2 regions of the Nosocomiicoccus ampullae genome follow, and region 2 is predicted to be linked to the other one. Evidence: riboswitches for the same ligand, from Rfam matches in the RefSeq annotation. Region 2 holds a riboswitch; the other holds the start of a gene.
What was found. Region 2 has a riboswitch for S-adenosylmethionine ahead of KPF49_RS06800 (methionine ABC transporter ATP-binding protein). Riboswitches for the same ligand answer to the same signal wherever they lie in the genome.

Region 1 (4,629 bases), 200 kb from region 2:
AATCATGAACGTTTCTTTATAAAAGAGAACGTTTGACAAAATTGTTATAAAATTTAGAGTCATTGTTTACATATATATTTTCCTATATAGTTCATACTAAATCAAGGTTTTTAGCCATATTATGTGAAAACAAGCACATTTTTTAAGAAGGTAGACAAAATTCGTTAAAAATTGCACAATGTAAATGAATATATATGAAATGGAGATCTAGTCATGAAGCGTCCTGTCTTTATAGTGCTCATTGTATTATTTGTTATATTTATAGTTTTTGCAGCGTTTAAAATCGCGAATCATGAAAAATACGAAAATGTATTTGAAGAAATTTACTCAATATCTAAAACAAAATATTCATCGTCTTCAACGCTTTTTGACAAAGAAGAAGATGAGATTGAGACAAAATATAAAGAGATCGAAAATGTTGAAAAGGTGTCCGTTGAATATCACTTTGAAGACGTTGGTGGTGGATTCATTGTTGAGATTACTGATAATGGTAGTACATACAAAGTGAAGTATAAAGCGGATGATAAAAAACTATACGAATCATTTAGTGGAGATTCTACAAAAGAAGCGGATTTAAAAGAAGTTTTTAACAAAGAATTTCTAGAAGACTGGTTCGAAACACGTTCGAGTCGATTCAGCATGGATAATTTAGGCGATGTGGAGATTGTAAAAGAGTAGTGAAAAACGAACGATTCTTTGAATCGTTCGTTTTAATATTTCTTATACCCATCTCTTATCATTTTCTTTTCAATTTGATGTTTAGTAAATGGCAGTGTCAAACCGATGAGTGTTTCGCTATTCGTATCGTTATTTAATGCTTGTTTCATATATGCTTTACCAATTAAGTGCTCACCATCACGATGATAGCTTGAGTCGACGTATTCAACGGTGTCAAAACTCATTACGCCATCAAGCACTTCTTTTTGAAGTTTTTGCTTTCTTTTTCTTAGCTCAGACTCTTCGATATTTCCCTCTTTTGTTGTAAATATCTCTGTTTTTTCAATTGAAATTGGATGATCATTTTCGTAAACGATTTTTACGATAGATGATGTATTATTAATGTCATTGACTTTTTTATAGACTACTTGGTTATCGTTATGAGTCGTTAGACTTTCTTTTTCGAGTTGTGCAGTATTTGTATCGTTTTGGTTTCGCTTAAAACGGTTATCAAACCGCATTGAAATGACAATCACTCCGACGAACAATAATATTATGAATATCCAACCACTAGTTGTGTGTGGCATCGCGAGTTTACCTAAAAACATTGTGTCACCTTCTTGAAAGTAGTATTCATATTCTACACATAATTCTAGAAAAAGAAACATTTAAACCTTATTGTAAACTTATTTGCACTACTGTTTAAATAGATTTAAACTTATGTCACGAACGAATTAAAGGTGGAGTGAATATGAAAAAGATAATTTTAACGTTTGTATCTTTAACAGTTGTAGTGACACTTGCTGCATGTGGCAAAGATGATAATAATGATGAGAAAAATTTAGAACAACCAGTTGAAAATAAAGAAAAAGACGAACAACCTAAAGATGATGAAAAAACAGAAACTGTCACATATGAAAAGAAAGAAGATGGTGTGGTCGTAAATGTTGACTTGACACATGATGGGGAAGAATTAATTCGACAAGTAACAACAACCACTGCAAAATATGATGAGATTGAAGCTGAAGATAAAGAAGAAGCAAAAGAGATGTTTGAAGAAATCGGTGCGTTAGATCAATTTGAAGATGAAAAAGGTTTAAACTATGATGTTGATTTTAAAGAAGATCACTTTGTTGAAACTCTAGACGTAGAGTATACAAAACTCAGTCAAGAAAGACTGAATGAACTCGCACGCCCTGCTGATGACAATGAAGAAGGTCGGTTTACAAAAGTGAGTTACGATTTAACTGTTAAAGACTTAGAAGAAGCTGGATTTAAGAAAAAATAAGAGTATTGAAAAAGATTAGTATCATTAAAAACTGGTGGTGTTATGGTCGGTAAGAACGTTAAATTTGAGATTGGTGCAGAATTCGAGATAATTGAATAAATATATAAAATTTTCAGAAAACTTGTTGACATTCATAATTAATTGAATTAAAGTTATATCCAACAATTTAATTTATCTTATCCAGAGAGGTGGAGGGACTGGCCCTTTGAAGCCTCGGCAGCGAGCATTTTTTATGTGTTGTGCCAATTCCAGTAGCTTATAGCTAGTAGATAAGAATAGCGTAAACCCTATTTTTATCTATATAAAAATAGGGTTTTTTATTTTGAAATATGTTGGTGGAAGGTGAATTTCGTGATTCAAATTGAAAATGTCTCAAAGACATTTGATCGTAAAGGTGTAAAAACTAATGCACTTAAAGATGTTTCACTAAATATAGAAAAAGGAGAAATATACGGCATTGTTGGATTTAGTGGTGCTGGAAAAAGTACGTTAATTCGTACAATTAACCATTTAACCGTACCGACAAGTGGTGAAGTAATTGTCGATGGTAAGCATTTAAGTCAAGCGAATAGTAAAGAAATTCGTGAAATTAAAAAGGATATCGGCATGATATTTCAACATTTTAATTTACTTAACTCAAAAACAGTATTTAAAAATGTAGCGATGCCACTGATTTTATCTGGTACTCCAAAAGAAGAAATAGAGCGCCGAGTGAACGAGTTGCTCGATTTTGTCGGTTTAAAAGATAAAGCTCAAAACTATCCAGATGAGTTATCTGGCGGGCAAAAGCAGCGTATCGGAATCGCGAGAGCACTCGCAACACAACCGAAAATTTTACTTTGTGATGAAGCAACAAGTGCTCTAGACCCTGAAACAACAGCGTCAATTTTAAGATTGCTAAAAAGAGTAAACGAAGAATATAACATTACGATTTTACTTATTACCCATGAGATGAGTGTTGTAAGAGAGATTTGTGACAAAGTTGCAATTATGGAAAATGGAGAAGTTATAGAGTCTGGTAGCGTCTTTGATATATTCTCTAATCCAAGCACGAAAACAGGAATTAAGTTTGTTAATACAGTGATGCATAGTGAAGTTCCGGACTTCGTCCTTAGATTATTGAGTGATGATCAAAGACGTCACATCTATCGACTGAATTTCATTGCAGATAGTGCAGGACAACCAGTGCTTAGTCAACTATCTAAGAGATTTGATGTTGAAGCGAGTGTATTATTTGGAAATATTACAGAGCTTCAAAGTACACCATTTGGAAATTTAATCGTCGAATTTATTGGTGAGGATAATGAGATTGAAAAAGTTAAAGAATTTTTAACAGAGCAAGAGGTCTTATATAGTGAGGTGACAAGAAATGTTAGTGAGTACTGATAAAATTTTAAGCGCACTCGTCGAGACACTTCAAATGGTGACAGTATCTTTTGTATTTAGTATTTTACTCGGAATACCACTTGGAGTATTACTATATGTCACAAGAAGTGGTGGAATCTTAGAAGAAAAAATTACATTTACAATTCTAAGTTTCGTCATTAACATTTTAAGATCCATTCCATTTATTATCTTACTCGTTGCGATTATTCCGTTTACGAGATTTGTTGTCGGAAGTTCAATCGGAACAGCAGCTGCGATTGTACCGATGGTCGTATACGCAGGACCATATATTGCAAGGCTCGTTGAGTCTTCGTTACTTGAAGTTGATGACGGGGTACTTGAAGCAGCGGACGCAATGGGGGCGACACCTCTACAGACGATTTTTAGATTTGTTATTCCTGAAGCACTCGGGTCATTAATCTTAAACTTTACAATTGCAACAATCGGTCTAGTCGGAGCGTCAGCAATGGCTGGAACAGTTGGCGGTGGCGGTATTGGTGACTTAGCAATTACATACGGTTATCAACGATTTGATGGAGCGACGATGTTAGTGACAGTAATCATCCTTGTTATTTTAGTTCAAGGATTACAATCACTCGGAAACGGATTATCAAAAATAGTCAGAAGAAAGTAAAATTAAAGGAGAAATTTTTATTATGAATAAATTACGTGTATTACTTTTAGCACTTATATCTTTAGTTGTTCTTAGCGCATGTGGCAGTAACGAGAAAGTAAAAATCGGAGTCAGTGGTACAGATACGACTGTTTGGGATCATGTCGCTGAAAAAGCGAAAAAAGAAGGTATAGATATTGAAATTGTATCATTTAACGACTACGTTCAACCAAATACTGCACTTGCCGATGGAGATATTGATGCGAACTCATTCCAAACCGTTGCATACTTCGATGAATTTATTAAAGAAAGAGATTTAGATTTAGTACCGATTGCAACGACTAACTTAGCACCAATGGGGATTTACTCTAATAAAATTAATGATTTAAGTGAGTTAGAAGAAGGAGACACAGTTGCATTACCAAACGACGTTTCAAACCAAGGACGTGCGTTAATGCTCTTAGAAGAAGCGGGTGTCATTAAATTAGTTGATAACTATAACGGTTTAGACTCAATTGAGGACGCAGTTGTTGAGAATAAGAAAAATATTCAATTTAAAGAAGTTGCACCAGCACAAATTCCGAGAACTTTAGATGACGTAACAGCAGGCGCAATTAATAACGGAATCGCTCGTGACGCTGGACTTGATATTCAAAATGATTCGATTTTCTTAGAAGATGACACA
Region 2 (4,629 bases):
GGGTTGAAATTACAGATTCTGTTGAAGAATCTGCATTATTTAGTGTGACTTATCAACAAGTCGTAAACACACTCATGACAGTTAAAGATAAACTTGAACATGAAACAAAGGACGGTAAAGATGTCTATAAATACGAAGGAAATGACGAAAATGTTTACCGTGCGATTGAACGGTTAATTCATGTGAACTTCGGAAATGTTGATGTTTCAAATAACGATACAAAACTTAAGTTTGTAATTAATAATGACAAACTTATCGAAAAAGTAGAATTTGATGTGGAAATTAATGATGATGAAGGCAACGTAGAGTTAAAAGGTGAAAGTAATTTCAGCCAATTTAACGAAGTAAAAGAAATAGAACTCCCTAAAGAAATAGAGTAAAAGACTAGCCGGGGCTAGTCTTTTTTAGTCTTCAATATTTTGTAAATATAATTTTGAAGAGAAGTTAATTCTCCTTCAAGGTACAGTTGGACACGAAACTGATTTACTTGATGTCGCAGCAAGGTCACGTATTTTATATTCAAAAAAGAAGCGCATTATAAGTAATGCGCTTCAATATATCGTGCGAGGCCATCATCATCATTTGTGTGTTCAGTAATATCATCACTTAACAACTTTAACTCATTAATCGCATTTTTCATCGCGATAGATTTACCCGCTACTTTAAACATCGGAATGTCATTCATACTATCTCCGAAGACGTGAATGTCTGATAACTCGATATTAAAATACTTCGACAATACTTTTAACCCTGTAGCTTTATCGACGCCTGGTACCATAATTTCAGAGTTATGCGCTGCTGTTTGGTATAGTGCATATTTTGTGTTTTTCTCTGAATTGTTATCAAGTGTTTTGTAAAACTTATTAATTTTATCTTTAGAGTTACTAAAGAAGTATAGTTTAATAACATCTTCTAGATCGACCGTATCTACCCACTGATTACTATCTTTAATACTACGATTCGCGCCGATTGTTTCGTACGCAAGTACATCTTCTTCAGGAGGGTGAAGTAAATCCTCTAATGAATATTCTTTATCTTCTTTAAATGTAAACGGCCCATCATTTGTCGTATTGATTTCATAGTAGACATGTTGGTCTCGAGCAATAGAGATGACTTCTTCAACCGTTTCTTTTTTAAACGTTGAATTTCTTAACGTTTTTCCGTCAGCCATAACGACAACGCCACTCGCTGCAACGAATCCGTCTACTGGTAAGTCTTCAGGAATTTTAGTTTTTAATGATTTCATCGAACGTCCTGTAGCGATAAAAACCAATGTGCCATTTTCGTGAAGTGTTTCAATTGTTCTTTTTAAATGGTCACTGAACTTACCATCATTTGTTAAAGCGGTACTATCTAAATCTATTGCGACTGCTTTCATATGAAAGCCTCCTATTCATTATTTTAAGTTAATATTTAATTCATCTAAAATATATTGTGGTACGAAGAAACGTGCAGTTTTTAAAGGATCAACGACTTGGTTAATTTCAGTTTGACCGACTAAACTCATCAGCATTGTCAGCTCTGGTAGTGTTAACGTCGTTCTTGGCTCTAAAATATTTTGAATCATCACCTGTACGGACTGATCAACTGATTCGTCTAAACTTTCGTGAGAAACAAACTGATAAATTCCGTCATCATTTACTAAAATAGGGTGTTCAGTTTGTATGTTTTCAGCTTTTTCTAACGTTACCGTGACAGAACCTTCAACTTCTAGACCAGTGACAGAAATTTCACCATCACCCATTGCACCGTGTAAGTCTCCTAATCCAAATAATGCACCGTCGTGGTAGACCGGTAAGTAAAGTGTTGCACCAGTAGTGACTTTAACAGAGTCCATATTACCACCGTGTGTATCTGGTGTACCGTTATTGATTGCTTCATCTTTTGGTGCAACCCCAATGACTCCGACCATTTTATTTAGTGGTATTTTAATACCGTTAAAGTCGACTGTATCGTCTTTAATTTCGAGGACTTTAATTGTTGGTTCGTGTAAATATTTACCCATTACTCCAGCATCAGGAACAGTTAGCATAACACCTTTATCACGGATTTCAACATCTTCAATCGTTACTTTTAAAACGTCACCTGCTTGAATACCATTCACGTAAATTGGCCCTGTTGCAGGATTCATTTTGTCCCAGTCGAGTGCGTCAAATTCGTAACTTTCATCTTGTATTTGATTTGTAAAACAATCAAGAGTGTCTATTTTAACTGTATCTCCAGCCTCTACAGTTAACTTAGGTTCGTTATCTTTAGACATGTGGTAAAAATAATGTTCATTAGAAAGATGTTTCATATTAATGCCCTCCTTTATAATCATCTTAATTGTTACAAATTATTAGAGAGATGTCTATTTAAGCGCTAAACAGACGAAGTGAGATAGTAAAATTTACATGTTACTATAGATTTAACTTTGAAAAGGATGGGATTATATGAATTTTGAAATACGTCAACCTAGAATTGAAGATGCAGAATCAGTGATAGAACATAAAATTAAAGTAACAAAAGAAAATCCAGACACACTTGCAACAGCAATTGAAAACCAAGAACCAGATTTAAATGATCAAATAGAAAAGATAAAAAATACAGGTGAAAATGACTTAAAACTCGTTGCAGTAGATAGCGATAAAGTGATTGGAATCATTAATATGTTCCACGATCATCGTCATAAATTCCGTCACATTGGACAATTTGGAATTAGTGTTCAACAAGAATACGCGGGTCACGGTATTGGTTCTAAATTAATAGAGGAAGTTGTGCAATTCGCTAAAGAGAATGAACATATCGAAAAACTGATTTTAACAGTGTTCGGTAATAATGACGGCGCGATTCGACTGTACGAAAAATTCGGATTTGAAACCGAAGCGACGTTAAAAGACCAAGTTAAACTAAACGATGGCAGTTATACGGATTTAATTTATATGTCTAAATGGGTTTAATAAAGAATTTTCAAACAATTTAGAAAAAGGTATTGCCAAACATTAAAAAGTAATATACGATTATCATTAAATTAAATAATAAATATCAAGAGAACTCGAGGGATTTGGCCCAATGACAGTTCAGCAGCGGGCTTTTATAGTACTGTGCTAAATCCAACGAGCAGATGCTTGACAGATATCTAAACACCATTTGCTCTCATATAGAGTAAATGGTTTTTTTATTATTACAGGGGGGATTTGTTTTGAGTAGTATTGAATTAAAAGGCGTTAAAAAGACATATCAGTTAAAAGATAAGTCAGTTGAAGCGTTAAAAATGACAGATTTACATATTAAATCTGGTGAAATTTTTGGTCTGATTGGTTTTAGTGGTGCAGGTAAGAGTACTTTAATTCGACTGATTAACTTACTTGAAACTCCAACAAGTGGTGAAGTGATTGTCGGAGAGGATAACTTAACAAAATTATCTAAAGAAAAACTTCGTGTTAAAAGACAAAAGATTGGTATGGTGTTTCAGCACTTTAACTTAATTAGTAGTAAAACAGTATCTGAAAATATCAAATTCGTTTTAAAAGCAGCGAAATATCCAAAAGATAAAAGAGATGCTAAAGTCAATGAGTTGTTGAAACTCGTTGGCCTATCTGATAAAAAAGACGTCCTCCCAAGTAATCTAAGTGGTGGTCAAAAACAGCGTGTCGGAATTGCAAGAGCACTTGCCAATGACCCAGAAGTATTACTTTGTGACGAAGCAACAAGTGCATTAGACCCGGAAATTACTAAAGAGATATTAAATCTATTAAAAGATATCAATAAAAAACTCGGGCTAACGATCGTATTAATTACTCACGAAATGGAAGTCATTAAAGAAGTCGCACATCGCGTTGGAGTAATGTCAAATGGTGAGATTATCGAAATTGATAACGTATATAACATTTTTAGTAACCCAACACACAGTGTGACAAAAGGGTTTGTTCAAGAGATTTACGATTTCGAAGTACCTCCGCATATTCAAACGTCTAATACGAATCGTATAATTACGTTAAAGTTCGTAAAAGATACTGCGGAAGGAAATCATTTAAATCAGTTATATAAGCTATTTGATTTAGATATTAGTATTTTAAACGGTCGTATCGAATATATTAATGGTGATCCACTTGGCTTACTTATGTTGCAAGTAGTTGGAGATGAAGCTGAAATTAAACGATTCTTTGAACATATTGATGATACTAAAGGGTTAGAGAGGGCTGAAATTTATGGATAAATTAGACACTATTTTACCATTACTATACCGCTCATTTTTAGAAACAGTTTTGATGGTATCTATTTCAATTTTCTTTGCGGTATTAATTGGATTACCATTAGGAATTTTACTTTTTGTAACGAGTGAACGTCAATTATTTAAAGCCAAAACTTTAAATACAGTTTTAGGATTTATAGTAAACGTTGTACGTAGTTTCCCGTTCATTATTTTAATCGTTGCAATTATGCCATTTGCAACTTGGTTAGTAAATGCATCACACGGTCCAATATTTGCATCAGTCGCACTAAGTATTGCGGCAATTCCGTTATTTGCGAGACTTGCAGAATCAAGTTTTCACAGTATCGACAAAGGAGTAATTGAAGCAAGTATTGCTGGTGGTGCACCACTTTCACAAATTATTACTGACGTGTTAATCCCAGAATCAAAAAGAA

Region 1: linked by a shared signal. The riboswitch ahead of KPF49_RS07755 (methionine ABC transporter ATP-binding protein) and the one ahead of KPF49_RS06800 (methionine ABC transporter ATP-binding protein) in region 2 are both predicted to bind S-adenosylmethionine.

What each region holds. Positions count from the first base shown of each region.
Region 1 covers NZ_CP079110.1:1,495,953-1,500,581, reverse strand. Annotated here, with positions in the region: gene KPF49_RS07770 (TipC family immunity protein) at 214-678, shown strand; gene KPF49_RS07765 (hypothetical protein) at 711-1,265, opposite strand; gene KPF49_RS07760 (DUF1307 domain-containing protein) at 1,409-1,945, shown strand; SAM riboswitch class I at 2,119-2,221, shown strand; gene KPF49_RS07755 (methionine ABC transporter ATP-binding protein) at 2,297-3,331, shown strand; gene KPF49_RS07750 (methionine ABC transporter permease) at 3,315-3,965, shown strand; gene KPF49_RS07745 (MetQ/NlpA family ABC transporter substrate-binding protein) at 3,988-4,629, shown strand, end outside.
Region 2 covers NZ_CP079110.1:1,292,369-1,296,997, reverse strand. Annotated here, with positions in the region: gene KPF49_RS06820 (DUF6612 family protein) at 1-380, shown strand, start outside; gene KPF49_RS06815 (HAD family hydrolase) at 536-1,378, opposite strand; gene KPF49_RS06810 (acetamidase/formamidase family protein) at 1,397-2,296, opposite strand; gene KPF49_RS06805 (GNAT family N-acetyltransferase) at 2,433-2,939, shown strand; SAM riboswitch class I at 3,019-3,121, shown strand; gene KPF49_RS06800 (methionine ABC transporter ATP-binding protein) at 3,182-4,198, shown strand; gene KPF49_RS06795 (methionine ABC transporter permease) at 4,191-4,629, shown strand, end outside.